4 regions of the Streptomyces sp. NPDC055025 genome follow, and region 4 is predicted to be linked to each of the others. Evidence: riboswitches for the same ligand, from Rfam matches in the RefSeq annotation. Region 4 holds a riboswitch; each other region holds the start of a gene.

Region 1 (7,369 bases), on a different contig from region 4:
ACCGAGCCGCCGCCCGGAAAGGCTGTTGATGGACACCCGCACAATCCGCCGCACGAGCGTCACGCTCCCCACCCTGAACGAGCCGGGCCTCCACCTCTCCGACGTCACCTCGCTGGGGGGCGGCCGTGGCCAGATGACGAGATTCCATTACGCCGAGGCGGACCTGCGGGACCTCGACCTGGCCGACACCCATCTGATGGACGGGAGGATCACCGGCCTCAAGGCCCGGCGCACCCGTCTGGAGAAGATCCGCGTCGACTCCGTGGATTTCACAGGCTGCGACCTGTCCTCCCTGCGGTGGACCGACAGCAAGATCTCCAGAGCCGTCTTCCGCGACTGCAAGCTCATGGGCGCCACGCTCGAAGACGTCACGCTCGACAACGTCCTGTTCGAGAACTGCAAGTTGGACTACAGCACCTTCGCCCGCGTCCGGGCCGCCGGGCCTGTGATCTTCGCCAGGTGTTCGCTGCGGGAGACCGCTTTCGTCGCTGCCGATCTGGGCGCCGCCCTGATCGACGACAGCGATCTGCGGCTGACCGAGTTCGACGGCGGGAAGTACCGCGGCCTGGACCTTCGGGGCAACGACCTCTCCCAGGTCCGCGGCCTCACCTCGCTCAAGCAGATCGTCATCGACCGGGCCCAGTCACTCCAACTGGCCGAGGCCCTCACCGCCGAGCTGGACGTCACCTTCGGCGAAGACCTCGACGACAAGTAGCCCCGTACCCGCCGTCGGGTGGCACAGCCATGGACCCGCGACTCGTATTCGACATGTTCGACGACACGGGCGACCGGTGCGACACCGCGCCGGTCCCGCTGCCCGGCGGTGAGGCCGGCTACGACGACGTCGGCCAGAAGCTTCTTTCGCGTCCCGGGCGAGTGCGGGCGGGCTCGGGCGGGCTCGGCAGCGCTTCGGCGAGAGATACCCCGGCGGGCGGGCGTGGCGGGGGTGCTCGCTGGGCGCTCCGTAGAATCGGTGCGTGGTGGCCGAACGCGAGAAGACCGGGACGGATGACTGAGATGGCCGAGGCGGCCGAGTCTGTTGAGCAGGGCATGATCAAGGGGGCCAGCGGCGCCGGGACGGCCGAGCGGGCCGGGGCGCGGATGATGAGCCGGATGTTCCCCGACGGCGACGGGCCCGCCGCCGATCCCGCCGGGTCGCACTTCGAGCGGCGCATCCGCAGCTTCCAGCCGCGCCGCAGCCGCGTCACCACGGGCCAGGCCGACGCGCTGCGGCGGCTGTGGGCCGCCTGGGGCCTGGACATCGACGGCCAGCGGGTCCTTGATCCGTACGAGCTGTTCGGCGGGCTGCCGGTCGTCCTGGAGATCGGCTTCGGGATGGGCGAGGCCACCGCGCGCATGGCCGCGGACGACCCCGGCACCGGAATACTCGCGGTCGACGTACACACCCCCGGCCAGGGAAATCTTCTCCGGCTCGCGGAGGAGAACGGACTGTCCAACATCCGGGTGGCCAACGGCGACGCGATCATCCTGCTCAGGGAGATGCTGCCGCCCGGGTCCCTCGACGGACTGCGGGTCTACTTCCCCGACCCCTGGCCCAAGAAGCGCCACCACAAGCGGCGGCTGATCCAGCCGGAGTTCCTCACCCTGGCGGCGAGCCGGCTCAGGCCCGGGGCCGTACTGCACTGCGCGACCGACTGGGAGCCGTACGCCGAGCAGATGCTCGCGGAGCTGACGGCCCACCCGGGCTTCGAGAACACCCGGCCGGACGGCGGATACGCGCCCCGGCCCGCGTTCCGGCCGCTGACCCGGTTCGAGGGCCAGGGGCTCGACAAGGGCCATGCCGTACGCGATCTGCTGTTCCGCCGCGTAGCGGATCTGCCGGAACGGCCGGGGCGGCCGGGACAGCCGGAACGGCCGGGGCGGCCGTCCGCCTAACCCGACCTGACCCGCTGACCCGCGACCTGACCGTAGGGCGCGCCCCGAGTCCGCCCGTAACCCCGTCCCCCGTAGCCCCGTAACCGGCGGTAGCGGCAGAGGCACCATCGCCAGTGTCAGTGGCTCTCGTTAGGGTCATCGGGTGTCGGAACCCTCGCAGCAGCGCCCCGATCCGGGCCCGGCGATCCCTGTCTACGAGCAGCAGGAACAGCTCGGTGACCTGTGGACCGCCGTACCGGACCCTGCCCGCAGGCGCTATCGCCCGCGCCGCGCCTTCTGGCGGCACCGGGCGGTGCGGGCGGGGGCCGTGATCACGCTGCTCGCACTCTGCGCGCTGGTGATCCTGGCGCTCGTGCGGGACCAGACCGGCACCGAGGGCTTTCTGGTCGGTCTCGGCCTCGCCGTGCTGCCCGTACCGCTCCTGATGGCGGCCTTCCGCTGGCTGGACCGCGTCGACCCCGGCCCCTGGCGCAATCTGCTGTTCTCGTTCGCCTGGGGTGCCTTCGCCGCCGCCCTGGTCGCGATCATCGCCAACACCTTCGCGACCCGGTGGATAGCCATCGCCACCGCGGACCCGGCGGGCGCGGAGTCCCTGGGCGCCACGGTGATAGCACCGGTCGTGGAGGAGAGCGCCAAGGCCGCGGCGATCCTGCTGATCTTCCTGTTCCGCAGACGGGACTTCACCGGGCTGGTCGACGGGGTCGTGTTCGCGGGCTTCACCGCCACCGGCTTCGCCTTCACCGAGAACATCCTCTATCTCGGCAGCGCCTTCGGCGAGGACCAGACCGCGGACCGCACGGGCCTGCCCGCCATGACGGCGGCGACCTTCTTCGTACGGGTGGTGCTGTCCCCGTTCGCGCACCCGCTCTTCACCGTGCTCACGGGCATAGGCTTCGGGCTGGCGGCGATGGCGACCCGTCGCCAGAGGATCCGGCGGTTCGCCCTTCCACCGCTCGGTCTGGCGCTGGCGATGGGGATGCACGCGCTGTGGAACGGCTCGACGTCGCTCTTCGGCCCGTTCGGCTTCTACGCCGTGTACGCGGCGTTCATGGTGCCGGCCTTCGGGCTGCTGACCTGGCTGGCGATCTGGAGCAGACAGCGCGAGCTGCGTACGGTCTCCGCCGAGCTGCCCGCGTACGCGGCGGCGGGCTGGCTGCCGGCCGCCGCGCCCCAGGCGCTCTCCTCAATGCGGGCGCGCACGGTGGCACGCGATTTCGCGGGCCGTACGTACGGGCCCCAGGCGTCCAGATCGGTCGGCGAGTACGAGGCGTTCGCGACGTCCCTGGCGTTTCTGCGCCACCACGCCCAGCGCGGCAAGGCCGGCCCGGACTTCGTCGAGCGCGAGCAGGAGCTGCTGCACCATCTCTGGCAGCGCAGGGAGACGGCGGGACCGGCCCTGACCTATGCGGCGCGGGCCACGGGCCGGGTGCCGGTGCCTCCGCCGTACATCGACTACGACGGCTACAACCCGTACCGCCAGTACTGACGAACGTGGACGAACACGGACGAACGTGCCGGTCCGGTCCGGTCGGGTCCGGAAACGGGACCGGCGGCCCAGGCGTCGGGGGGCGAGCGCCGGAGCCGCCGGGGACCGGACTGTGCCAGTCGCGCCACGGGGTCAAATCGGGGAATCGAGGGATCGGGGACGGAGACCCGAGCCCGGGTCATGGGGTCACACCCGGGTCAGGGAGTCAGGCCCTTGCTGCTCAGCCAGCTCATGGGGTCGATACCGGAGCCACCCGCGGTGTGCACCTCAAGGTGCAGATGCGGTCCCGTCACATTGCCGGTCGCGCCGACCCGGCCGATGGTCTCGCCGGTGGTGACCTTCTGCCCGGCGGTGACGGTCATCGAGGACTGGTGGCAGTACCAGATCTCCGTACCGTCATCCAGCTCCAGGATGGTGCGGTAGCCGTACGAGCCCGACCAGCCGGCGGAGGTGACCGTGCCGCTGTGCACGGCCTTGACCGGGGTGCCCGTCGGGGCGGCGAAGTCCAGACCGGTGTGGTAGCCGGAGGACCACATGGAGCCGGACTCACCGTAGGTCGAGGTGATGGTGTACGAGGAGGTGGGAAGGGCGAAGCTGGCCGCGAGCTTCGCGAGGCGCTCCGCCTCCGCCTTGGCCCTGGCCTCCGCCTCGGCCTTCTTCCTGGCCTCTTCGATCTTCTTCTCGGCCTCGGTCTGCTGCTTCTTGGCCAGTGCCGCGGCCTGCTCGGCCGCCGCGCGCTCCGCGGCCGCCTTCTCCGTCGCGTCGGCCTCGTTCTGCTGCTGCTCCGCCTGCTGGAGGATCCGGGCCCGCAGGGCCTCGCCCGCGTCCGTGGCGCCCTGCTCCGCGTCCGCGGCGGTCATACCGGCGGTGGTGAGCGGGGCACTGGCCAGCAGGTCCGGCTCGGCCTCGTCCGCCGCCAGCGATCCCATGCCCGGGAGCGACCCGGCGTCGGGGAGATTGTCGGTGATGGCGTCGGGCAGGGATATGGAGACCGCGGGCTTGTCCTGAGCGGTGGCCATGCCGCCCGCGCCGACGGCGGCTATGACGCCGACGCCGAGGACGGTGGAGCTACGGGCGAAGCCGTTGCGCTGCTTGCCGACGCGATGCCTGCCGCGTACCGGGCGTACGGACTCCTCGGTCGGGTTCCACTCGCCCCATGCCCGCTCCGGCTCGCTGCCGAAGGAGGTGGTTTCGAAGGGGGCGGTGGGGGCAGGCTGATTGGACGCCACTGAGGCGCACTCCTTTCCTTCCTTCTCGCCTACCGGGTTAGCTGACGGGTTCGGAGCAGGAAGGTCTCCTACGGTCGCCCTACGCCGCACAAGGCAGCGAAGAACTTCCGATTCACCCCAATTGGTGGTTCCCCGGTTCCCTTGCGGGATTCGGCGCGTGAGCACGGTGCCGACTCTTACGACGGCTGGGACGACCGCGCTGCGTTATCGAACGTTAATAGAGACCAGGCCCTTATTCCAAGCTGTTCCCGGTGATCATTAACAACTTCGCATCGGACACACCAGGGCACATGCATACGCAATCGGGCGAGCTGACTTCCTTTCAGTACACCCCGAATATCTGACGGTGTGTCAAATGTTATGCGGAGGGATACCTGTCGATCACACACGGTGGTGACGGCGGACTCGGCGTCAGCGAACGGCCCCGGGAAACGGCAGCAGGGAAGGCGTCAGGGAACGAGGGGTATCGTCCTGCGCCGCTCCGGCTGCCCCTCCGTGGGGCGGTTCACCGCCAGCAGCGCCATGTCGTCCTGGCTCCCGCCGCCGGTGTGCAGCCGGACGTCGTCGATCAGCGCCTGGAGCAGTTCGTCGGGCCCCTGGAAGATCCGTCCGTCGAGCCGGTCCATCGGCACATAGAAGACTCCCTGGGCGTCACGCGCCTCAGAGAGTCCGTCCGTGTAGAAGAGCAGCGTCGAGCCGGCCGGGTAGACGGCCTGCTGGGCACGGTCCGGCCACGCGGCCAGTTCGCTCATCCCGAGCGGCAGCGCGGGGTCGCGCGTCTCCAGCATCCGTACCGCGCCGTCCTCGCACATCAGCAGCGGATCGGGATGGCCCCGGTTGACCAGCCGCACCACGCTCCCGTCGTGCGGGATCTCGGCGAGCACCGCCGTGGTGAACCCCTCGAAGGCGTCCAGCCCGCCTCGTCTGCTCCCGTCGCGGGTGAGCGCGCGCTCCAGCCGCTGCGCCACCCCCTCCAGCGATCTCTCCTGCTCGGCGGCCTCCCGGAAGGACCCGATGACGACGGCCACCGCCTCGACCGCCTCCAGCCCTTTCCCCCGTACGTCCCCCACCACCAGTCGTACCCCGTACGGCGTGTCCTGTACGGCGAACAGGTCGCCGCCGATGAACGCGCCCTCCTGGGCCGCCTCGTACCGCGCGGCGATACGCAGCCCGCCGATCCGTTCGGCGGGTCTTGGCAGCACCGCCCGTTGAGCGGTCTCGGCGATGATCCGGGCCGAGGCGAGCCGCTGCCCGCTGCGGCGCAGTACCCCGCCGATGTAGAGCGCGAGAAGAGACACGATCACCACCGTCAGCAACTCACTGAGCGACTCCAGCGTGTTGAGCGAGTTGGCGTAGAGGTGCATCGACAGTTCGGCGCAGACCGCCGCGAGGCTGATCAGCAGCGTGCCGATCAGCGGGTAGAACGGCGCCGCGACCAGGGGGGCGGCGGCGTACAGGGGGGCGGCGGTGACCCGCGTCGGCGTCGAGAGATCGAGGATCACCCCGACGACGATCACCAGGACAGGCAGAAAACGCACCAGCCGACGGCTGGTACGGATATGGCTTTCCGGCATCGGTGACCCGTCGGCGGACATCGGACCGGTCAGGTCGTCGGCCCGCGTGCCTCTGCCACTCAGGTTCTCCCTGAGCTTGCTCAGCTTCCCCACCAGTGGTCACCTGCCCGGTTCCGCCTAGGGCTGCGGACGGTACCGCGCCCCACCCAGGCTGGCCGCTGCCGTCCTCGGCGGCGACTCGCCGTCGGCCGAGTGGGCTATGGAGGAGGTCGGATCGCGACCGGCTCCTCAGCAGGTCAGGCGGCCGGACGGCCCGGTCGTTCGGTCATATGGCCGGTCGGTCGCCGCGTCGGTCGCCGAGCCGCTGCCCGGTCGCCGCCGAGTCTGCCGACCGACCGGCCGTACGACCGGTCAGCCAGTCAGGTGGTGCTCGGCGTACACCTTCATGGCGTCCCGTACGAGCACTGCTGTCCCTTCACCGTACTTGTCATAGGCCGCTGTGAAGCGTGCATCGTCCACATACATGCGCGTCACGCCGATGACATACGACTTCGTGGGTTCCGCCGTCACCGACAGCCAGTCGCAATGACGGCGGGCGACGGCCTGGGCCTCGTCGCTGTCGGCGGCGAGCCCCGACTCCTTCGCCCGCGCCCAGTCGCGGGCGATGGCCTCGTGCCGGTCCTGGAACCCCTGGCGTTCCTCCTCGCTGAGCGCGCGCCACCAGCGGTCGCCCTTCCGGTACGCCTCCCGGCCCCATCGCTCGGTCACCTCCCGCTCGTACCGTGTGTGATCGAAGCCGTCGAGCACTTCCCCGGCCATGAGTTCCTCTCCCGTCCCGGTCTTGTGGAGAGTGGTCCGCACCGACGCGATCAGCCGCTCGACGCGCTCGCGCTCCTGCTCCAGCAGTCTGAGATGCGTGCGCAGGGCGACGGCCGTGTCCTGCCGGCCGTCGAGGACCCGGGCGATCTCCGACAGCCCGAGTCCCAGCTCCCGCAGCAGCAGAATCCGCTGGAGCCGGACCAGGGCGTCCTGGTCGTAGTAGCGGTAGCCGTTGGCGCCGGTGCGGCTGGGCGTCAGCAGCCCCAGTTCGCCGTAGTGCCTGAGCGTGCGGCTCGTGGTCCCTGCCTTCTTCGCGATCTCCTGGATCGACCACTCCATGACGTCGACGGTAGAACTTGACGCGGCGTAAAGGTCAAGCGCGAGGAAGCCGGGTGCGGTGCTGGGGGCACGGATCCCCAGGCACA
Region 2 (7,369 bases), on a different contig from region 4:
GGGGCAGCCGGGTCTCGCGCTCGCCTCCAAACTCGCGGGCCGCGTCCGTACGGCGGGCCTGGACGTCGCGCTTCCGTCGGGCGACGGGATCGGGTACGAACTGCTCGCCATGGCCGTACGGGCGGAAGAGGCGGGCGTCGACCCGGAAACCGCCCTGCGCGCGGCGGCCCGCACCTACCGGGACGCGATCCGCACGGCGGAAACGGGCGGCGCCGCCACCGAGTGACGGGGCGAGGCCGGCCAGGGGGTACGCCAAGGCCGCCGAGCCGAGCCGAGCCGAGCCGGGACGCGCCCCCGCCCCGGCCGCCCCCGAGGTCTGTCCCGATACCGTCGACCGGTGACCGAAAAGCCCCCCGCCCCCGAGCCGGGCCTCGCCCCCGAGCCGGCCCCTGAGACCGCCCCCGAGCCGAGCCTCGCCCCCGCCCCCGAGACCGCGCCCGGCCCCGCCCCCGAGACTGCCCCCGTTCCCGAACTCTTCACCTGGGAGTTCGCCACCGATCCCTACCCCGCCTACGCCTGGCTGCGCGAGCACGCGCCCGTGTACCGGGCCCAGTTGCCCAGCGGGGTCGAGGCGTGGCTCGTGACGCGGTACGGGGACGCCAGGGCGGCGCTCGCCGACGCCCGGCTCTCCAAGAACCCCGTTCATCACGCGGAGGCGGCGCACGCCAAGGGCAAGACCGGGATTCCCGGGGAGCGCGGCGCGGACCTCATGACGCATCTGCTGAACATCGATCCGCCCGACCACACCCGGCTGCGCCGGCTCGTGTCCAAGGCGTTCACGCCCCGGCGCGTCGCGGAATTCGCTCCCCGGGTCCAGCAGCTCACCGACCGGCTCATCGACGGTTTCGCGGCGAAGGGGGAGGCGGATCTGATCCATGACTTCGCCTTCCCGCTCCCCATCTACGCGATCTGCGATCTGCTCGGGGTGCCGGCCGAGGACCAGGACGACTTCCGCGACTGGGCCGGGATGATGATCCGGCACGGCGGCGGACCGCGTGGCGGAGTGGCGCGGTCGGTCAAGAAGATCCGGGCGTATCTGGCCGAACTCATCCACCGCAAAAGGGAGAACCCGGGCGACGATCTGATCTCCGGTCTCGTGCGGGCCAGTGACGACGGCGAGCATCTCAGCGAGAACGAGGCCGCGGCGATGGCCTTCATCATCCTTTTTGCCGGTTTCGAGACAACCGTGAATCTGATCGGCAACGGCGTCCATACGCTGATGCGCCACCCGGAGCAGCACGCCCGGCTCCAGCGTTCGCTCGACGCGGGGGAGACGGAACTGCTCGCGACGGGTGTCGAGGAACTGCTGCGCCACGACGGTCCGGTGGAGCTGGCCACCTGGCGGTACGCCACCGAGCCGGTGACGCTCGGCGGGCAGCGGATAGCGGTGGGCGATCCCGTACTGGTCGTCCTCGCCGCGGCGAACCGTGACCCCGAGCGGTTCGCGTCGCCCGACACGCCCGATCTCGCGCGGCGTGACAATCAGCACCTCGGCTACGGGCACGGCATCCACTACTGCCTCGGCGCGCCCCTCGCCCGCCTTGAGGGACAGACCGCTCTCGCGTCTCTGCTGACCCGTCTGCCCGATGTGCGACTTGCTGTGGATCCTGCCGATTTGCGCTGGCGCGGCGGGCTCATCATGCGTGGATTGCGCACACTTCCGGTGCAGTTCACGCCATTGTCCGGCTGATGAGCCACTGACGGATTCGGCGGCGGACGGCCGCCGTACCGCCATGGGACCGGCGCCGATCACTGTCGGATCGTCACTCCATAACTGACGGACCGTCAGTAATGTGACTTTCACGTGATCTCCGCTGCATCGACTTGTGACAGACGTTCGAGTACCGCTACGTTCACCGACGACTCAGCTGCAACACGCCGTAGTCGAAACGACAGTCACACGGAAGGCAAGCGCATGCGCTCCGCGAACGGCCGACACCGCAGACCACGCCAGGCCCCCGCTCTGATCGTCGCCGCGGGGGTGACCGGGTCGGCGATCGCCATCCCGCTGTTCGCCGCCTCGGGCGCCAGCGCGGCGGACGCCTCCACCTGGGACCGTGTCGCGGAATGCGAGAGCGGCGGCATGTGGAGCGCGGACCTCGGCAACGGCCACTACGGCGGCCTCCAGCTCACCCAGGAGACCTGGGACGCCTTCGGCGGCGGGGAGTACGCGGCCCGCGCCGACCTCGCCAGCCGCTCCCAGCAGATAGCCGTGGCGGAGAAGGTGCTCGCGGCGCAGGGCGTGAAGGCCTGGTCGAGCTGCGCGCCGGTCTCCGGGCTCACGGGCGCCGTGCTGGACGGTGTCGGTCTCGGGGGCGGCTCCGGCTCGGCGGGAGCCGCGCAGGACGACCGGAGCGACGGTCCCGCGGACGCTCCCTCCGGCGCTCCGGACGCCACGCCCTCCGCCCCCTCCGACGGGAAGACGCTGCCCGGAGAGCCGGTCCCCTCCGGTTCGGCCACCACGCCCGCACCGGGAGCCTCCGCTTCCGTGGACGGCCGCGAGGGCACTGAAGGCCTCAGCTCCGACGGCCTCGGTGGCACCGCCGCCGGCGGTGCGGAGTCGGCCAAGGGCAAGCACCGCGGTGAAGCCGCCCAGGACGATGCCGTAACGGGCAATTCGGATGAAGGGCTTGAATACGGCCGTCATGCCTCACGGGGTGACGGACTGTCGCGCAGTACGGACGGCCTGACGGATCGTACGGAATCGCCCGCTCCGGCGGAGGCCGACCGGCCCGTCGAGCGCAACTGGCTGATCGCCGACGGGCAGAAGGTGCTCGGCGGCTGGCTCTGAGGCGAACGGGCCGGCGGCTCCGGGCCGTCGGCGCGGTGGCTGTGAGGTGAACGGGGGGCGGCCGGTGTGCCGCCCCCTGGTGCGCCCGGTGCTTCCGGGCGGGTCATGGTGCTTCCTGGTGTGCCCCGGTGCTTCCGGGTGCGCCTCGGTGTCTCCGGGTGCGTCGCGGCGTGCCATGGGGGTGTCCTCCCTGGCCGCGGCCCTGATCCCTCCCCGGCTCCCCCTGTGTCTCCCTCTCCGCCTCCCTCTCGGTCTCCTTCTTGATCCCGTCCTTGAAGTGCCGTGAAGTGGCACGGATTCAAGGGTAGTTCGCCGCCCTATGTCCACTTCTGTGCAAGTGAGACAAGGGTCTCTTTGCTGCAACTAGGGACTTTTGACCCGCGGGTTGCCCCGCTTTCCGCTCTCACCAGGGGAAATGCGTAAACCTGGAGGGTGGGTAAGGGCGTTATTTCCCTGATGTTCTCCTTTGAAGAACCGGCGGGCCTGTGATTACGGTCTGAACCGCTCGCACCGCGGGCCTCGTCGACCGTCACGCCGAATCCTGCCGTCGGTCGGGGGGAGTAGTCGTCGCGTCATGCGCCGAAGGCAGGAGCGGGGGACCCAAGGTTTGTGCCGGCCCCGGCCGTCGAGAGACGGCCGGCGACCGGCTCGGGGTGGAGCCGGGTGCGCGAGCACCCGGCCGGGCAACTCACTTGGCCCGAACCCGACAGCTCACCTCGTAGGCGTCGGTGAGGAGAGTTCCATGCCGCGTTCCAGCAAGGGTTCCAGCAAGGGCAGGCACCGCCGTCCCTCCCGCTCCGTGACCGCCCGCTACGCCACGCTCGCCGGCATCACCGGCGCCGCTGTCGCGGTCCCGCTGATCGGCGCCACCTCCGCGTCCGCCGCGACCGCCTCCGAGTGGGACCAGGTCGCCCAGTGCGAGTCCGGCGGCAACTGGTCCATCAACACCGGCAACGGGTACTACGGCGGACTCCAGTTCAGCGGCTCCACCTGGGCCGCCTACGGAGGCACCGCCTACGCGGCCAGGGCCGACCTCGCCTCGAAGTCCCAGCAGATCGCCGTCGCCGAGAAGGTCCTGGCGGGCCAGGGCAAGGGCGCGTGGCCCACCTGCGGGGTGAACCTCTCCGGCGCCGCGTACGACGGTGGCTCGGCGGGCTCCGGCTCGGGCTCCGGCTCGGGCTCCGGTTCCGGTTCCGCTTCGAATTCAGGCTCCGGCTCGGGATCCGCCTCCGCCTCCGGCTCCGGTACGGGGGAACAGGCCGCCCCGCGGCAGATCCGGCCGGCGCAGCCGAAGCGGGAGCAGGCGCAGCCCGCCTCGCGCGGTGAGACCCGCGCCGCCACGGCCACGATCGAGAAGGGCGACGGCGAGTACAAGGTCAAGCCCGGCGACAGCCTCTCCAAGATCGCCGCCGCGCGGCAGGTGAAGGGCGGCTGGAAGAAGCTCTTCGACCTCAACAAGGACATCGTCCGCGACGCCGATCTGATCTACCCGGGCCAGCAGCTCCACCTGCGCTGATCCGCCCGCCCCCGATCCCCCCGGCCCGGCGCGTGATCCCCCGTACGCGCCGGGCCGGGGTCTGCCCTCTTCCGGGCGTACCTTCCGGGCGTACGGAGGGGGCACTCGGGGAGTACGGAGGGAGTACTCGGGGCGGCGCTCACGGCGGTGCGCACGACGGTGCTCATGGGTGCGCCGAAGCGCTCGGGTGCTTGATCCGTCCCAGCGGGCGGGCACCGGGCGGCCGACGTCTCCGAGCCGGTTAGGCTCTTGCCGCAAGGCCAATGAGACCCTGCACTCCAAGCGTCACATCCCAGAAGGAGATGCTCGTGCCGTCCATCGACGTCGTCGTAGCCCGGGAAATCCTGGACTCCCGAGGCAACCCCACGGTCGAGGTCGAGGTCGGCCTCGACGACGGCAGCACCGGCCGTGCTGCTGTCCCCTCCGGTGCCTCCACCGGTGCGTTCGAGGCCGTGGAACTCCGTGACGGAGACCCCGACCGCTACCTGGGCAAGGGTGTCGAGAAGGCCGTACTCGCCGTCATCGAGCAGCTCGGCCCGGAGCTCGTCGGCTACGACGCCACCGAGCAGCGCCTGATCGACCAGGCCATGATCGACCTGGACGCCACCGAGAACAAGGGCTCGCTGGGCGCCAACGCCATCCTCGGTGTCTCCCTCGCCGTCGCGCACGCCGCCTCCGAGGCCTCGGACCTCCCGCTCTTCCGCTACCTGGGCGGCCCGAACGCGCATCTGCTGCCCGTTCCGATGATGAACATCCTGAACGGCGGCTCGCACGCCGACTCCAATGTGGACATCCAGGAGTTCATGATCGCCCCGATCGGCGCGGAGTCCTTCTCCGAGGCGCTGCGCTGGGGCGCCGAGGTCTACCACACCCTCAAGAAGGTCCTGAAGCAGAAGGGGCTCTCCACCGGCCTCGGTGACGAGGGCGGCTTCGCGCCGAACCTGGAGTCCAACCGCGCCGCGCTGGACCTGATCCTCGAAGCCATCAAGGAAGCCGGCTATGTGCCGGGCCGCGACATCGCGCTCGCGCTCGACGTCGCCGCCTCCGAGTTCTACAAGGACGGCTCGTACGAGTTCGAGGGCAAGTCCCGCTCGGCCGCCGAGATGACCGAGTACTACGAGGAGCTGGTCGCCGCCTACCCGCTCGTCTCCATCGAGGACCCGCTCTTCGAGGACGACTGGGCCGGCTGGAAGGTCGTCACCGACAAGCTCGGCTCCAAGGTGCAGATCGTCGGCGACGACCTGTTCGTCACCAACCCGGAGCGGCTGGCCCGTGGCATCGAGGAGGGCTCCGCCAACGCCCTGCTGGTCAAGGTCAACCAGATCGGTTCGCTGACCGAGACCCTGGACGCCGTCGAGCTGGCCCAGCGCAACGGCTTCAAGTGCATGATGTCCCACCGCTCCGGCGAGACCGAGGACGTCACCATCGCCGACCTCGCCGTCGCGGTGAACTGCGGTCAGATCAAGACCGGCGCCCCGGCCCGCTCGGACCGTGTCGCCAAGTACAACCAGCTGCTGCGTATCGAGGAGATCCTCGACGACGCGGCGGTGTACGCGGGCCGCAGCGCGTTCCCGCGGTTCCGCTCCGCCTGAGCGTGAGCGGCGGGGCCGGGCCGGCCGTCGGGTGAGGCCGCCCGTCCCGCCCGTCGTCCGTACGTCCCCGGCCCCGGTCCCGTACCGTGTCCGGGGACGTACGCACGTAACAGGGGAGGCGAGCCATGGCCGGGAACCGGGACCGGTTCTCCACCGCGACCAGGCTGCGGCTGCTCGGCGAGCAGACCGCCGCGCGCGTCTACCGCTCGCAGAACCGCCGCCAGGACCGCCGCTCCCGTCTCACCGGCCGGGCGGCCTTTCTCGCCCTGGTCGTGTGCACACTGGTGGTGGCGCTCGCGTATCCGATGCGGCAGTACGTGTCGCAGCGGAACGAGATCGCCGAGCAGGAGCGGCAGGCGCGGGAGGCGAGGCAGCGGGTCGAGGAACTGCGCGACGAGAAGGCGCGGCTCCAGGACGACGCCTACATCCAGCGGCTGGCCCGCGAGCATCTCCACTATGTGAGGCCCGGGGAGAGCGGCTACACCATGATCGACCCGGACGCGGTGCGCGAGCGCCGTGAGGAGCGGGAGGCGACGGACCGCCCCTGGTACTCGAACGTCCTGGACGGCGTGGACAGCGCGGACCGCACGGACCGGTAGGGACGCGCGGGGACGGGCGGTACCGGTGGACCGGCACGACCCCGTACCAGCGGCACGACCCCGTACCAGCGGCGCGTCCGTACCAGGCAGACAGAACCGTCATCAGGCACGCAGAACGTAGAACCAAGGCAGGCATGGAAACCCCCCCTCCGCAGACCGAACGCACCGAGCCCACCGAGGCGGACGTGGCCGCGTTCCAGGAACAGCTCGGCCGTCCCCCGCGCGGACTGCGCGCCATCGCGCACCGCTGCCCCTGCGGACAGCCCGATGTCGTGGAGACCGCCCCGCGGCTCCCCGACGGCACGCCCTTCCCGACGACGTACTACCTGACCTGCCCGCGCGCGGCCTCGGCCATCGGCACGCTGGAGGCGAACGGTGTCATGAAGGAGATGACCGAGCGCCTCGCGGCCGACCCCGGACTGGCCGCCGCCTACCGCGCGGCGCACGAGGACTATCTCGCGCGCCGTGACGCCATCGAGGTGCTGGAGGGCTTTCCCAGCGCGGGCGGTATGCCGGACCGGGTGAAGTGTCTGCACGTCCTGGTCGGCCACTCGCTGGCGGCGGGTCCCGGGGTGAACCCGCTGGGCGACGAGGCGCTGGCGATGCTGCCGGAGTGGTGGGCGAAGGGCCCCTGTGTGACCTCGTGTGCGCCCGCGGAGGAGAAGCCCGCGGAGGAGAAGGAAGAGAACGGGCGCCGGGACCAGAACGAGGAGCGCGTATGACCCGGGTCGCCGCCATCGACTGCGGTACGAACTCCATCCGTCTGCTGGTCGCCGATGTGACGTTGCCCGACAGCGGCCCCGGCGCGGGGTCCACGGGCGAACTGGTCGATCTCGACCGGCGGATGAGGATCGTCCGGCTCGGCCAGGAC
Region 3 (7,369 bases), on a different contig from region 4:
TGCGGTGAGCTGTCATCCGATTGTTCCGTTCAGAAGAGCCCGATTAGCGGCAGCACTGGCCGCCGCGACAGTGCGAAACACCGCGGGCACGCTGGTCACCCGCTGTCGGGCGGGCGCGATCCGGGCAGTCGCGGCCTTATGGAGAAGGCCGGTTGAGGGCGACCACCCAAGAACATAACGATCGCTACGCTAGAGAGGAAAACTATTGGTAGTCAAGTGACTTCACAGAGTATTCCCAGGCTTTACCTGTAGCGGAGGACGCCAAAAGCCTTCTGTTCCCCGTCCTGGAGAAAACGGAACACACAGATGTCGTGGTGGGGCACACACATAATTCGAGCGGGCGGGCTGTATTCGATAAAGCGTGCTGCTTCGAGTCGTCCGCCGGTGGGACGCAGCAAAGCGCCCCGGCTTTCCACGGCCGCGGCCTGGCGCGCGGCTTCCAGCAGAATGATGCCGGGAACATGATCCGTGGCGTGGTCGAAGAAGAAGGGGTGCCGCGGGTCGGCCGGATCGACCAGGAGGGTGCCGCCGTCGAGTCCGAGGACGACATCGTGCGCGCCCGTCACCCCCAGCCCGCGGAAGTCGGGGCGGACCGGCCCGGTCGCGCTCCCCGGCGCGGTGAAGCGCCGACGGCCGGTCCGTACGGCGTCGTACCGTTCGCCGTCCATGACGCGCGCACCGCCCCCGGCCCGCGCGAACACCGTGCCCCGGGCGGAGAAGGAGACATCGAGCCGCAGTCCGGTGACCGCGCCGTCCTCGGCGGCGCGGCGCACCTCGCTCGCGCGTACGGCGCAGGTCACCCCGGTGGCACCGGAGACCGCCCGGGGTTCCGCCGACGGATCGATCCCGAAGAACAGATCGGTGATGAGCAGATGCGCGGTGGGCGCGACATCGAAATACCGGAGCGGGATATAGATCCCGAGCTGGCGCAGCGTCTCGACGATCATCAGCGGACTGTGCAGATCGGCGCCGTCGCGCGGAAAGGTCGGATGGGACCGGGACCAGGACGCCGCGGCTTCGAATCCGCCGTCCGGACTCCGCCGTACATCGGTGAGCAGCACCTCGGCCACGGAGTCGCGGTGCACCATCTCGCGTGCGACCGTACGCGACCAGGACAGCGGGCGGACGTCCTCCAGGGTGCCGACGATCGATGCCTCAGCAACCGTTGTATTCATGCGACAAGAACACCGCAATTTTCGTTGCTACGCACCCCAGCCCGGAGCCGCCAAGCCCGCCACGCCCGGTGGGAAAAGCCGCTACATTGCCTGCTGTCATTTAACGGAACGGCAATCCGGGGTACACGTGCGGGTTCGGGTGCAGCAGGTTCGGGCGAAAACGACGCGGAGGTTTCTCCTGGAAGCGGCGGCACAGTTGTTCGATGAGCGGGGTTACTCAGGCACCAGTATCAGCGATATCAGCGCACAGTCCGGCCGCACCAGCGGAGCCATCTACTTCCACTACGCCAGCAAGGAGAATCTCGCCCTCGCCATTGTCGAGGAGCATTTCGCGACCTGGCCCGATCTGATCGACCGTTACAGCGCGTCCGACCGTCCGGCGCTGGAACGGCTGGTCGCGCTGAGTTTCGAGGTGGCGAGGGCCTTCCGGGACGATGTCGTCATCCGCGCGGGCGCCCGGCTCTGGGCGGAGCGCACCGCTATCAATGCCACGCTGCCGAGACCTTTTGTGGGCTGGCTGGAAACCGTCACCAAACTTCTCGAAGAGGCCCGTCAGGAGGGGGAACTCACACATGGCGTCACCCCTCAGGTGGCCGCGCACGGACTCGTGTGCGCCTTCTTCGGACTGCACACCGTCTCCGACGCCCTGGAGGGGCGCCGTCAGATCGAGGAAGCGCTGCACGATCTGTGGCTGCTGCTCCTGAACGCCCTTCAGACGGACCCGGATCCGGCGGCCCTGCTCGCGCGGGTGCGTGAACACCCCCTCGCACCGGTGCCCGCCGGGGGGCGATGAACCGAGGGCGGCGGTGGACGGACAGACGGCCGGACCCGGCCGGGACGGAGGATGTCCCGGCCGGGTCCGGCCGTCTGTGCGGGTGCGCGGACGTGCGGGTGCGCGGATGCACGAGCGCGCGGGCCTGTACGGATGTGACGGTACGTCAGCGTCGAGCGCCGGCGGAGCCTGTCAGCGGGGTCTGTCCGCGGGGTCTGTCCGCGGGGTCTGTCCGCGGGGTCTGTCAGTACGGGCCGTTCACATTGTCGATCGAGCCGTACCGGTCGGCCGCGTAGTTGCAGGCGGCGGTGATGTTGGCGACCGGGTCGAAGCTGTCCATCGACGTACCGGGCACGTGGTAGGCCTGGAACGTGGGGTCGATGACCTGGAGCAGGCCCTTGGAGGGCGTACCGGCGGCGGCGTTGGAGTCCCAGTTGTTGATGGCCGACGGATTGCCGGAGGACTCACGCATGATGTTCCGGTAGATACCGTCGTAGCTGCCGGGGATGCCCTGGGCGGCCATGACGTCCAGCGACTCGTTGATCCAGCCGTCCAGATCGTCGGTGTATGTCTTCGGGGCCGCCTGGGTGACGGTGTCGCTCGTATCGGCCGTCGCGCTCTCGGCGGTGGCCCCGGCGTCCTCGGCGGTCGCCGTCGGATCCTCGGTAGCCGCCGTCGCGTCCTCCGTGGCCGCCGTCGCGTCGTCGGTGGCCGCCGTCGCGTCCTCCGTGGCCGCCGTCGCGTCGTCGGTGGCCGCCGTCGCGGTTTCCTGCTCGACCACGGCGGTGGCCGGTGCGGTGGCCGCTGGTGCGGTGGCCGCCGACGTGGCGGTGGCCGGTGTGGCGGTGGCGGGCGGGGCGGACGCGGTCCTCTCACCGAGGGTCAGTTCGACGCCGGGGTGGATCAGTGCCGGATTGCCGCCGATGACCTCACGGTTGTCCTCGTACAGCTTCTTCCAGCCGCCGCTGACGGAGTGCGCGGCCGCGATCCTGGAGAGCGAGTCCCCCGCGACGACGGAGTAGGTCTCCGGGTTGTCCTTCTGCGTCGCGGCGGCGGGCGACGACACCGCCTCGGCGGTGGTCGCGGCGATGAACGGGAGCGCGAGTACGGCACCACCCGTGCCCACGACGGCGAGACCTCGGGCGAACGGGCTGGTTCTGGGACGGCGGTGCTTGGCCTGTGCGGGCATGACGCATTCCTCTCCGTCGCCTGCGAGGTGAGCTGTCGGGTTCGGGCTGGAGCTGCCCGGCCGCGGTATGAGCGCGGCTTCACCCCAAGCCGGTCCGGATTCCGGAACGGCGCCTTACCTGGGTCCCCCGCTCCTGCCGTGCGTGAGTGGGTTCGGTTTCCGGGCGGCGGCAGGATTCGGCGGTCCGTCCGGATTGACGTGAACGTAGGCGGAACGTCCGGACAAAAACAAGACCTGAATTCACAGCGCGATCCCGGCGGACGAATCCAGAGCGGAATGATCCGGTTACGCAGAAGTCGTCCGGGGACTCAACTCTCGCTCCCCGGGAGCGAAATGGCCGAGGCGACGGGAGCCACGGAACACGGCCGATGTGACGCACATCATGACCCCTGACGGAATTTCTGACGTCACAACACCGTACAGAGAATGCCAAGGCGTGCCAATACCACCCAAATGCACCACGGGAAGAATGCGGGCAAACCGCCCATACAATTACTTTTCAAAACGGGTGCGATATACCATGCTGCTCCGACCAATTCGATGTGGGTGTCATTTATTCCGCGTCGGGGTGCGTGCCGAGTGCGTATCGCCACCATTCGGGGAGGGAAAGCGGTGGAACGGGGGGACAGCCTTTGGGAGTGCGCCGGCGCCGCGACGGCGTCGCCACATCGCGTACGTTCATGGCGTAACTCGTCTGTTCCACGAGGAGGTTCAGTGTCACAGGATCCGTGGTTTCTGAGGGATCTGGCGCCGGATGTCGTGCTCGCCGGTTCGGTGATGAACGGCAGTCTGCGGGGAGCCGAGGCGGTGCGGGCGCAGATTCGTGCCGTGCTCGGCCTCTACCGCGAGTTCACTCCCGTCTGGGAGGGCGAGTTCGGTGACCGTCGGGTGAACGAGTACACCGCCGTCGTCGACGGCAGGCCGGTGACGGGAGTCGGCGTGTTCCATATCAATGACCAGGGCCAGGTGGACGAGATCGTCGTCGATCACCGGCCGCTGTCCGCGGCCCTGACCGTCTCCAGGCTTCTGGGCGAAGCCCTGGCCGGCGGCCCCGGCCGTGACCGCGACGAGTTCTATCGCCCCGACGGACAGACCTACGAGGATCTGATCGGGTACGCCGAAACCCATGGCCGCGAACTCTGACGCGTACGCCCGCTCGCGACCGGTGAACCGCGAGTGCGAGCGCGAGGGAGCGTCGTGCTTCAGTGCCGCCGGGCCTCAGTTCCGCCGGGGCGCCGGGCCCGTGGAGTCGCGTATGACGAGGTGCGGCACAAACGCTTCCTGCCGTCGTGGGGCGTCCGGGTCGGCGATACGGGCTCTGAGGATGCCCGCGGCCCGTCGGCCGATATCCGTCTTCGCCGGGGAGACGGTGGTCAGAGGCACTTCGCACAGGTCGGCCACCTCGTTGTCGTAGCCGATCACGGAAAGGTCCTCCGGGACACCCAGTCCCCGCCGCCGGGCCGCGCCGACCAGCAAGGACGCCTCACGGTCCGCGAAGCAGAGCGCGGCCGTCGCCCCCCGCGCCATCAGACGGCCGAGGAAGCCGTCCGCGTCCTCGGCGGTCCAGCGCGGCAGTGACGCCGTGACCACGGGAGCCGGATCGAGCCCGGCGCGCTCCAGTCCGACGGCGAGGCCCGACCGGATCTGCGGGGCCGTGTGCGGACTGGTCCTCTCCAGATAGCCGACGCGGGTGTGCCCGAGCCCCAGCAGATGCTCGACAGCCGCACGCGCCCCGGCCGCGTGGTGGGAGCAGACGAACTCGTGCGAGGTCGCCGTCAGGTCCATCCCCCGCTCGACGAGCACCGCGGGCACGGCGAGTTCCCCCGCGATCCCGAGCCAGTGCTGTGGACCGTCCTCGCCGAGGGTGGGTACCAGTATCAGCCCGGCCGCTCCCGACCGGATCAGTTCGTCGACGGCCCCTTGCTCCATGCCGGGGTCCCATTCGGTGCAGCGCAGGAGCATCCGGCAGCCGTGGCGGGAGAGTTCACGTTCGATACCGGCGATGACGCGCGGGTAGTAGTAGGTCAACGAGGGCACTACGACGCCGACGGTGTACCCGGTGCCGGATGCCCGGGACTCCGAGACATACGTTCCGGATCCCTGCCGGCGGTAGACAAGGCCCTCCTGGACCAGCAGGTCGACGGCCCGCCGCACGGTATTGACGCTCACTTCCTGGTCGCGGGCCAACTGCTGCTCGGTGGGCAGTTTGCCGGCCGGCCAGCGCAGTTCGGCGATGGCCCGTCGCAGCTCGTCCGCGAGACGGCGTGTCTTGTGCCCCCGCGCGGCCGTACCGACAGGAGTACGTGGCGAACTCACCGCATCCCCCTCGATCCGCGCCCACACCGGCCCGACATGACGAGCTTACGACCCTACCCGTCGCGGAGCCGCCGCTGCCCGGAGAGCACCAGCCCGAATTCATTCCAATGAATCTGTTGACGCATGGCATGACTTGACCGAAACTCCTCACCAGACGCGGCGTCAGTCATCGCGGTCCCCCACCCACGATCCCCCCACACAAGAAGACGAGGTTCCCTCGTGGCCATCACCCTGTCCGTGCGCGGAACGAGCAGGCGCACCGCACTCTTCGCCTGCGTAGTACTGGTCATCGGGTTCCAGGCGGACGGGACCGCCTTCGGGACCGAGACCTCAGCCGCCGGGGCCGCCGCCACGGCCTACTACGTGGACCCCGCCGTGGGTTCGGCGGGCAATCCCGGCACCGCGGACAGGCCGTGGCGTACCTTGCAGGAAGTCTTCGCGTCCGGGCGGACCTTCGCCGACGGAGACGTCATCTACCTGCGCAGTGGCAACCACGGAAGTCCGGTCATCACCGGGGGCGTCTCCTCGGGCGTCCGGACCGTCAAGGCGGCGCCCGGCGCGGCGCCCCGTATGAAGACTCTGAGGTTCGCGTCCGGTGCCACCCGCTGGACGGTCGACGGGGTGCTCATCTCGCCCCAGGAGGCGGACGGTACGTACACCACCGGCAACCTGGTGCAGTTCGACGCGGGTGCCACCCACGACATTCTGCGGAACTCACAGGTCCGGGCCGCGAGCGACGCGTCGGCGGACACCTGGTACAACAACGACTGGGTCAGCCGGAGCGGCACGGGCGTCCTGGTCGTCGGCGCCGACAACCAGGTTCTCGACAACCAGATCCGCAACGTCCGCAACGGTGTGATGCTGGAGCGCACCTCCCAGGCCGGCGCCGGCGCGACCGGAGCGGTGGTCAGGGGAAACAGCGTCAACCACTTCTGGGAGGACGCCTTCCGGTGCAAGGTCAGCGGCTGCCTCTTCGAGTACAACTCGGCGGTGAACAGCTACGCGGTCGTACCGCCGGGCATGGAGAGCGACCCGCCGCACCGGGACATGTTCCAGAGCTACCGCGGCGACGGCAGTTTCACCCCGGTCACCGGCGTCGTGCTGCGCGGGAACGTCTTCACCAGCCGCACGGGCACGCGGTACACGAAGATCCCCTTCCAGTACAACGGCAAGTACACGATCCAGGGGATCGGCGCCTTCGACGGCCCGTACCGCAACTGGACCATCGAGAACAACGTGGTCCAGGTGGAGGTGGGTCTCGCCATGGGTCTCTACGGTATGAACGACAGCAAGATCGTCAACAACACCGTGGTCCCTCGGTATCCGGCCACCGACAGCGAGATCCGGCTCACCCATCAGAAGGACGGAACGCCGTCGAGCGGCGACATCATCCGCAACAACCTGGCACGCACCTTCAACACCGGCGCCGCGACGAATGTCCAGCACTCCAACAACATCACGGTGGGTACCGCCTTCTCGACCTACTTCGTCAACTATCGGGCCGGAGACCTCCATCTGAGGCAGGGAACCCCCGCGATCGGCGCCGCGACCACCAGGGACGCTCCCACGCTCGACGCCGACCGGAAGCAACGCTCCGCACCCTTCGACGTGGGCGCCTACGAATTCTGACCCCGACGGCACCGCTGCCCCGCCGAGGGGTGACCTCGCGGTGGATGGCCGCGAGGCCCGCTCCGGGACAGAGCTCATGGGCAGGGCCAGGGCCTGACCGCGGCCGGGGCCCGGTCCCGGGGCCCTCTCGTATGAACGAGCACGAACGAGCACGAACGAGCACGAACGATCACGTTCGAAAAGGGGAGGACGACTCACCAAGTAGGCGTATCCGGGCGGGAGTTCATGACGCGGGACAGGTACGTCGGGCACGCTGTCGCGGGTGATACGACTCCCAGGGCATCCGCG
Region 4 (7,369 bases):
CGTGATACGGGCCCTCCCCCGGCCGGCGCCGCACCGGAGGACCCCTTCGGCCCGGTTATCGCCCCGGCCGGGACAGGCCATGCGTGGGCGTTCCGTGGTCCATTCGGATGAGTGAAATTCCCGTCGGGAGCGCCGAGCGCCGGAGGGGCGGCCGGCCTCGGCGGCGGCCGGGCGTCCCGACCGGCACCCGGGCCGGCCCCGCCGTCAGCGGTTCAGGGGCAGAAGGTCGGGACGCTTCGCCTCGACATGGTCCCCGGAGGATTCCCCGCGCAGCCGGCGCCCGATCCATGGCACCAGATACTCGCGCGCCCAGTTGATGTCGTCGCGCCGTACCTCGAAGGTGCCGCGCGGCGGCTGCGGCGGCCATGTCTGGTCCGGGTCGGCGGGCACGGCGAAACCGAGCACCTGCGCCGCACGCAGCGCGACACGGGTGTGGCCCTCGGGGGAGAGATGCAGCCGGTCGCCGTCCCAGGCCCGCCTGTCCTGCACTGACTTGAGGGACCAGAGATCCAGCACCGGGCAGTCGTAGCGGTCGGCGATGGCCCGTACATGGGCGGTGTAGGTCGCGATCTTGCCGCGAAGATGACGGAGCACGGGCACGCCCCGGGTGTCGAAGCCCGTGGTCACCATGACCGTGCCGACCGCCCCGGTCAGATCGGCGACGGCCCGCTCGAAGCGCTCGGCGACATCGTCGGGGTCGGTGCCGGGCCGGATGATGTCATTGCCGCCCGCGCAGAAGGTGACCAGATCGGGGGCGAGTTCCTTGGCCCGGGGTATCTGCTCGCTGACGATCTGGTCGAGGAGCCGGCCGCGTACGGCGAGATTCGCGTAGCGGAAATCTCCGTGCACGGTGTCCGCGGGGCCGGCCGGGAGGGCCACCTCGCCGGTCACCGGATCGGTGAGCCGGTCAGCCAGTTGATCGGCGAGCAGCACCGCGAGCCGGTCCGCCCAGCCGACATAGCGTCCATCGGGTCCGGGATCGCCCACGCCCTCCGTGAAGCTGTCACCGATCGCCGTGTACGACCCGAATACGCCTCTTCTTCTTGATCTCGAATCGTCTGCCACAACACCACATCTTTCACCCGCAGATGTGACCTACGCGACCGTAGGAAACGGTTGACGAGGGGTGAGATACACCATTGGTCAATTTTCGGCCAAGCGGGAATATGCCCAACGCTCTCCGTCCGGCACGGAAGTGCCCGACGGAGAGCGGAGAAAGGACGTTTGCCATGCCTCGGACGGGCCGGGTCTCAGATGTTGACACCCTGATCGCGCAGATACGCCAGCGGGTCGATGTCCGAGCCGTAGTCCGGTCCGGTACGGATCTCGAAGTGCAGGTGCGGACCCGTGACATTGCCGGTGGCGCCGGAGAGACCGATCTGCTGGCCCTCGCTGACGGTGTCGCCCTCGGAGACGGATATGGAGGAGAGATGGGCGTACTGCGAGTAGTGGCCGTCACTGTGCTCGATGACGATCTGGTTGCCGTACGAGCCGCCCCAGCCCGCCGCCACGACCGTGCCCGCGCCGACCGCCTTCACCTCGGTGCCCGTGTCGACCAGGAAGTCCACACCGGTGTGGTAGCCGCTGGCCCAACTGCTGCCCGAGGCATGGTACGGAGTGCCGATCTGAGGATCGTCGACCGGCGTGGTGAAGGCGGAGTCGCTGCTCTGCTCCGGCGTGTCGCCGGGCGCGGACGTCGACCCGCCGTTGTCCTCGGCCGGTGTGGCGGTCGACGGGTCCGAGGAACCGCCGTCGGAGGAGTGGGACGGCTCGGCCGGCTTCGCGGGACGGGTGTGCTCCCCGCCTCTCGCCTTGATGGTCAGCTTCAGCCCGGGGTGGATCAGCGACGGGTCGGATCCGACGGCCTTGCGGTTGTCCGCGTACAGCTTGTGCCAGCCGCCCCGGACATGCTGTTCCTTGGCGATCTTCGACAGGGAGTCGCCCGGGACCACGGAGTAGATCCGGGTCCTGGCGGCGCTCTTCTTGGCGGTGGCCTTCTTCGCGCCGGTCTGCTCCCCGCCGAACTGCTGCTGGGAGACGGCCTCGGGCGCGCTGGCGGGTGCGGCCTTCTGCGCGGCGTGCGCGCCGGTGGCACCGATGAGCGGAAGTGCGATGGCGGCTCCACCGGTACCGGCGGCTATGAATCCGCGCGATACCGGGTTGTTGGCCTTGTGACGGCGGTGCTTACCCTTCGCGGGCATGGCGAATTCCTCTCCGGCGCCTGCGAGGTGAGCTGTCGGGTTCGGACTGGAGATGCCCGGTCGCACTTACCGCACGACTTCACCCCAAGCCGTTCCGGAGTTCCGGATCGGCGTACTACCTGGGTCCCCCGCTCCTGCCACGCATTGCTTGACGATAAGAATTCCGGGCGGCGGCAGGATTCGGCGGTCCGACCGGATTGAGGGTGAACGTAGGCGAGTGGGGCGAGTGGAACAAGGGATCCTTTTCCATCGACAAGTCGCACTCGCATTTAACCCGGTTTTACCGGTCACCCTGTGTCGACAACGGTCTCCGAACTCCGTGTCAGGCGGGGAATTCGAATACATGGCACCGCCACGGAACGTCACGGATATGATCCTGGTCACGGACCGGAACCCATCTCCACCGCGACCGGGGCAGGGTGTAAGGAATCACCCAATACGGACAGATGGGCATTTGAGCGATATCTATCCGCGAATAATGTCCGAATGCTCCCATTGGATTCCTGACAGTCGAACTGATTGCCACACGAACAGATGTCGTACTGTCAGAGGTCGACAGCGTCGGCGAGCCGCGCCGACGGCAGACACGGAGGAGCAGGCCGTGACGCAGCAGGTCCCGTCGACAGAGCCCGAGCTGGCCGGCGTGCGCAACTTCCGCGATGTCGGAGGACTGCCCACCACCGACGGCAGGCAGGTCCGTCCGGGCCGGCTCTTCCGCAGCGGCCATCTCGCCAACGCCACCGCGGCCGACGCGGCCTTCCTCTCGTCCCTCGGACTTCACACGATCTTCGACTTCCGCAACGCGGCCGATCTGAAGCTCGACGGCGCGGACGTGGAACTGCCCGGCGTGCGCAATGTGAACATTCCGCTCACCGACCCCGCCGACGGTGCCGAGTTCTGGCGGATGGTCAGGGACGGCGATCTGGACCAGCTCCGCTCGCTCCTCGCGGACGGCAGGGCCGCGGCCCGGATGACCGGCTCGTACCGCTCGATCATCAAGGAGCGCACCGCCGAGCACAGCCGTGTCCTGCACGCCCTCGCCGGGGACAGCGTGCCGGCGCTCATGCACTGCGCCGCGGGCAAGGACCGGGCCGGTCTCTCGATCGCGGTGGCCCTGCTCGCGGTCGGGGTGGAGCCCGAGGCGATCGAAGCGGACTATCTGAAGTCGAACGACCCGCACCGCCGTTATCCGGTCCAGCGCAGCGACAATTCGCCCACCGGGACGTCCACCGAGGTGATGGACCTGCTCAGTCCGCTCTTCGACGCGCGCGCCGAGTATCTCGCGACGGCCTTCGAGACCATCGAGAAGACCTGGGGCAGCACCGACACCTATCTGACCGAGGGGCTGGGACTGGCCCCCGAAACCCGTGAACGGCTGCGCGCCCGCCTCCTCGACTAAGTCCTGTCCGAACAGGACTAGGTCCCGTCCGAACAGGACCTGGACGATCATGCCGGTGTCGGGGGGGGGGGGGGGGGGCACCCCCCGGCCCCGGGCCCCGTGCCGCGGGCCCCGGGGCCCCGGCCGGGCCGTCGGGTACGTGTGGCTTCCGGCCGGATCCGTGGCCGGATCCGTGGACGGGTCCACGCTGCCGGGAGAGGCGCTAGTACCGCAATTGCGGTACTAGCTCGGGGGCATCAGCACGGTGTCGATCACGTACACGTTGGCGTTCTTGGTCCGGACGTCACCGCAGACGATGTTCGTCGTCCCGTTGACCTTGAACGACTCACCCGAGCCCGATGTGGTGAGCGTGCCGCCCTCCAGGGTCTTGAAGACACCGTTCGGGAGCTGGTCGGGGGCGACCTTCTTCTCCGTCACGTGGTAGTTCAGGACCTTCCTGAGCTGGGCCTCGTTGTCGCGGATCGCGTCGAGCTGCGCCTTGGAGAGCTTGGCGAAGGCGTCGTTGGTCGGGGCGAAGACGGTGATGTCCTTCGTGGTGTTCAGCTTGTCGGCCAGTCCGGCCTTCTTCACCAGGGCGACGAAGGTGGAGAGATGCGTGTTCTCCGCCAGCGCGGTGGCGACAGGCTGGGTCGCCATTCTGGAGAAGCTGCCGCCGATGCCCTTGCGCAGCAGTGACGAGCACCCCGGACCGAAGGGGACGGCCGCACCGGCGGACGCGGACGTGCTGGGCGAGGCCGAGGGCGAGGTGCTCGGTGAGGCGGACGGGCTCGGTGAGGCGGGTGTGCTGGGTGACGCCGACGTGCTGGTCGATGTGGGTGTGCTCGGCGTCGGGGCGGCGAAGGCCTGAGGAGCCATGACTCCCAGCGAGAGCGGGAGGGTGACCGCGGCGGCGGTGGACATGGCTGTGGTGCGGAGACGGGTGCGGTTCATGGTTCGATTCCTCTTCCTGTGGGAGGAGGGGCCCCGGCTCGGGCCCGGAGGCGTCGACGCGGCCGGATCGGCGGGTCCTGGGATGAGACGGCCCGGGGAGTGCCGGGCGGGGTGCTCTCACCCGTCCGGCCTGCGGTTCCTGCCGTTCGACGATTCCTGTCGGTCGACCTTGCTCGGTTCGCTCGACTCGGTTCGCTCGACGCTCGGTTCGTTCGACCCTGCGCGGTCCTGGATTGCTTCGGCCCTGGATCGCTTCGGCCCTGGATCGTTCTCGTTCGGTCCTGGCCCGGCTCTGGCCGGCCGGTCCGTTCCTCCATTCGGTCCTGGTGATCGATCGAGCCGCCCGTAAAGCGTAGTCATACCTCCAGGAGCTCAGCATCTCGGGCGGAACGCGCTGTTCACTGCTATGGGACGCTCGGTCACCACCGTTGCGCCGCAGGTCCGCGGCGGTCCGGCCGCGGCCGACAGCCGCCGCGCCCGCCACTCGATCGGCTCCGGCGTGTCAGGAGCCCGCCAGTCGGGTGGCCGATAGCGTCAAAAGATGTCCGACCTCATCTATGTCGTGGTCACCCTCGCGGTCTTCGCGTTGATCGGTCTGGTCGGGAAGGGGGTGGGCCGGCTGTGACCGTCGAGAACATCGTCGGACTGGTCGTCGCCGTGCTTCTCGTCGTCTACCTCGTGTTCTGTCTGCTCTTTCCCGAGCGTTTCTAGCCTCTCCCACCAGAGGAAGGCCCAGGAAAGGTCCTCCATGAACGACACGCTCGCGGGGTGGCTTCAGATTCTCGCCCTCGTGGTGGCGCTCGCCCTCTCCTTCCGGCCGCTGGGCGACTACATGGCGTACGTTCTGACCTCGCCCCGGCACTGGCGGCTGGAGCGGCTGATCTACCGTCTCGGCGGAGTCTCCGGGGACGCCGACCAGACCTGGACCGCTTTCCTTCGCAGTGTGCTCGCCTTCTCGCTTGTCTCCGTACTGTTCCTGTACGGATTTCTTCGCCTCCAGAACCACTTCGTGCTCGCTCTCGATACCCCGGCCATGGACGCCGACCAGTCGTTCAACACGGCCGTCTCCTTCGTGACGAATACGAACTGGCAGTCGTACTCGGGTGAGTCCGCACTGGGCCATTTTGTCCAGATGGCGGGGCTCGCGGTCCAGAACTTCGTCTCCGCCGCCGTCGGTATCGCCGTGGTGGCCGCCCTGATCCGGGGATTCACCCGTCAGAAGACCGACCGGGTCGGCAATTTCTGGGTGGACCTCACCAGGATCGTGCTGCGCGTACTGCTGCCCGTCTGCGTGGTCTTCGCGATCGTGCTGGTGGCGTCGGGGGTGGTGCAGAACTTCCACGGGCCCCACGCGGTCCATACGCTCGCGGGCTCCACCCAGAGCATCCCCGGTGGTCCGGTCGCCTCGCAGGAAGTCATCAAGGAGCTGGGCACCAACGGCGGCGGTTTCTACAACGCCAACTCCGCCCATCCCTTCGAGAATCCGACCGGTTTCACCAACTGGCTGGAGATCTATCTGCTGCTGGTGATCGCCGTCGCGCTGCCGCGCACCTTCGGCACGATGGTCGGCGACCGGCGCCAGGGATACGCGATCGTCGGTGTGATGGCCCTGATCTGGGCCGCCTCCGTCGCCATCGTCACGGCCAACGAGCTGCACAGCGTGAGCAGTACGGCGGGCCACACGGCGGGCGGAATGCTGGAGGGCAAGGAGCAGCGCTTCGGTATCTGGTCCTCGGCACTCTTCGCGGTGTCCACCACGCTGACGTCCTGCGGGGCCGTCAACTCCTTCCACGACTCGTACACACCGGGCGGCGGCGGGATGACGATCTTCAATATGATGCTCGGCGAAATCGCGCCGGGCGGTGCGGGATCCGGGCTCTACGGCATTCTCGTCCTGGCGGTCGTGGCCGTCTTCGTGGCGGGGCTGATGGTCGGCCGCACCCCCGAGTATCTGGGCAAGAAGCTGCGCGGCCGGCAGATGAAGTTCGCCTCGCTCTATATCCTCACCACCCCCGCCGTGGTGCTGACCGGGGCGGGGATCGCCATGGCGCTGCCGGGGGAGCGGGCGGCGATGCTCAATCCGGGTCCGCACGGCTTCTCCGAAGTGCTCTACGCGTTCACCTCGGCCGCCAACAACAACGGCTCGGCCTTCGCGGGACTCTCCGCCAACACCGTCTGGTACAACTCCGCCTTAGGTCTGGCGATGCTCATCGGCCGCTACCTGCCCATGGTGTTCATCCTGGCGCTCGCCGGATCCCTGGCCGCCGAGCAGCCGGTGCCCGTCAACGCGGGGACGCTGCCCACGCATCGGCCGCTCTTCGTCGGCCTGCTCACCGGGGTGATCCTCATCGTCGTCGGCCTCACCTACTTCCCCGCGCTCGCGCTGGGCCCGCTCGCGGAAGGGCTGCGCTGATGCCCAGGAACCCGGACCCGCTCGCGCCGAACAAGCGCCGTATCTCCGGCGGGCTGCTGGACCCCGGACAACTGGTCACCTCGTTCCCCGACGCGCTGCGCAAGCTCGATCCCCGGGTCATGTTCCACAACCCCGTGATGTTCGTCGTGGAGGTGGGCGCGGTACTGACCACCCTCTCGGCGATCAGGAATCCCAGCGTGTTCGCCTGGGTGATCACCGTCTGGCTGTGGCTGACGACGGTCTTCGCCAATCTCTCCGAGGCCGTCGCCGAAGGCCGGGGCAAGGCACAGGCCGAGACGCTGCGCCGGACGAAGACGGACACCGTGGCGCGCCGGCTCCCCGGTGGCCGGCGGCCCGGCACACAGGCACCTGAGGAGGAGCGGGTGTCGGCCACCCAATTGCGGCTCGGCGATCATGTGGTCGTGG

Evidence for each region. A riboswitch is a leader RNA that binds a small molecule or an ion and turns the genes downstream of it on or off. The one in region 4 is predicted to bind cyclic di-AMP.
Region 1: another riboswitch for cyclic di-AMP. It lies ahead of ACWGDX_RS21975 (M23 family metallopeptidase); the one in region 4 lies ahead of ACWGDX_RS10960 (M23 family metallopeptidase).
Region 2: another riboswitch for cyclic di-AMP. It lies ahead of ACWGDX_RS03245 (transglycosylase family protein); the one in region 4 lies ahead of ACWGDX_RS10960 (M23 family metallopeptidase).
Region 3: another riboswitch for cyclic di-AMP. It lies ahead of ACWGDX_RS01445 (LysM peptidoglycan-binding domain-containing protein); the one in region 4 lies ahead of ACWGDX_RS10960 (M23 family metallopeptidase).

The regions. Positions count from the first base shown of each region.
Region 1 covers NZ_JBSGVS010000035.1:67,747-75,115, reverse strand. The annotation lists gene ACWGDX_RS21990 (pentapeptide repeat-containing protein) at 29-715, shown strand; gene trmB (tRNA (guanosine(46)-N7)-methyltransferase TrmB) at 1,102-1,896, shown strand; gene ACWGDX_RS21980 (PrsW family intramembrane metalloprotease) at 2,039-3,382, shown strand; gene ACWGDX_RS21975 (M23 family metallopeptidase) at 3,580-4,611, opposite strand; cyclic di-AMP (ydaO/yuaA leader) riboswitch at 4,623-4,777, opposite strand; gene ACWGDX_RS21970 (PP2C family protein-serine/threonine phosphatase) at 5,061-6,206, opposite strand; gene ACWGDX_RS21965 (MerR family transcriptional regulator) at 6,537-7,283, opposite strand.
Region 2 covers NZ_JBSGVS010000003.1:145,223-152,591, reverse strand. The annotation lists gene ACWGDX_RS03260 (nucleoside triphosphate pyrophosphohydrolase) at 1-226, shown strand, start outside; gene ACWGDX_RS03255 (cytochrome P450) at 338-1,690, shown strand; gene ACWGDX_RS03250 (transglycosylase family protein) at 1,916-2,791, shown strand; cyclic di-AMP (ydaO/yuaA leader) riboswitch at 3,359-3,531, shown strand; gene ACWGDX_RS03245 (transglycosylase family protein) at 3,534-4,307, shown strand; gene eno (phosphopyruvate hydratase) at 4,610-5,899, shown strand; gene ACWGDX_RS03235 (FtsB family cell division protein) at 6,025-6,498, shown strand; gene ACWGDX_RS03230 (DUF501 domain-containing protein) at 6,633-7,220, shown strand; gene ACWGDX_RS03225 (Ppx/GppA phosphatase family protein) at 7,217-7,369, shown strand, end outside.
Region 3 covers NZ_JBSGVS010000002.1:20,921-28,289, reverse strand. The annotation lists gene ACWGDX_RS01460 (HAD family hydrolase) at 1-16, opposite strand, end outside; gene ACWGDX_RS01455 (ScbA/BarX family gamma-butyrolactone biosynthesis protein) at 243-1,175, opposite strand; gene ACWGDX_RS01450 (ScbR family autoregulator-binding transcription factor) at 1,315-1,968, shown strand; gene ACWGDX_RS01445 (LysM peptidoglycan-binding domain-containing protein) at 2,192-3,136, opposite strand; cyclic di-AMP (ydaO/yuaA leader) riboswitch at 3,141-3,295, opposite strand; gene ACWGDX_RS01440 (hypothetical protein) at 3,851-4,279, shown strand; gene ACWGDX_RS01435 (substrate-binding domain-containing protein) at 4,355-5,452, opposite strand; gene ACWGDX_RS01430 (hypothetical protein) at 5,672-7,081, shown strand; gene ACWGDX_RS01425 (NACHT domain-containing protein) at 7,344-7,369, shown strand, end outside.
Region 4 covers NZ_JBSGVS010000013.1:94,730-102,098, reverse strand. The annotation lists gene ACWGDX_RS10965 (SGNH/GDSL hydrolase family protein) at 205-1,065, opposite strand; gene ACWGDX_RS10960 (M23 family metallopeptidase) at 1,251-2,201, opposite strand; cyclic di-AMP (ydaO/yuaA leader) riboswitch at 2,204-2,365, opposite strand; gene ACWGDX_RS10955 (tyrosine-protein phosphatase) at 2,803-3,600, shown strand; gene ACWGDX_RS10950 (fasciclin domain-containing protein) at 3,823-4,530, opposite strand; gene kdpF (K(+)-transporting ATPase subunit F) at 5,152-5,241, shown strand; gene kdpA (potassium-transporting ATPase subunit KdpA) at 5,279-6,943, shown strand; gene kdpB (potassium-transporting ATPase subunit KdpB) at 6,943-7,369, shown strand, end outside.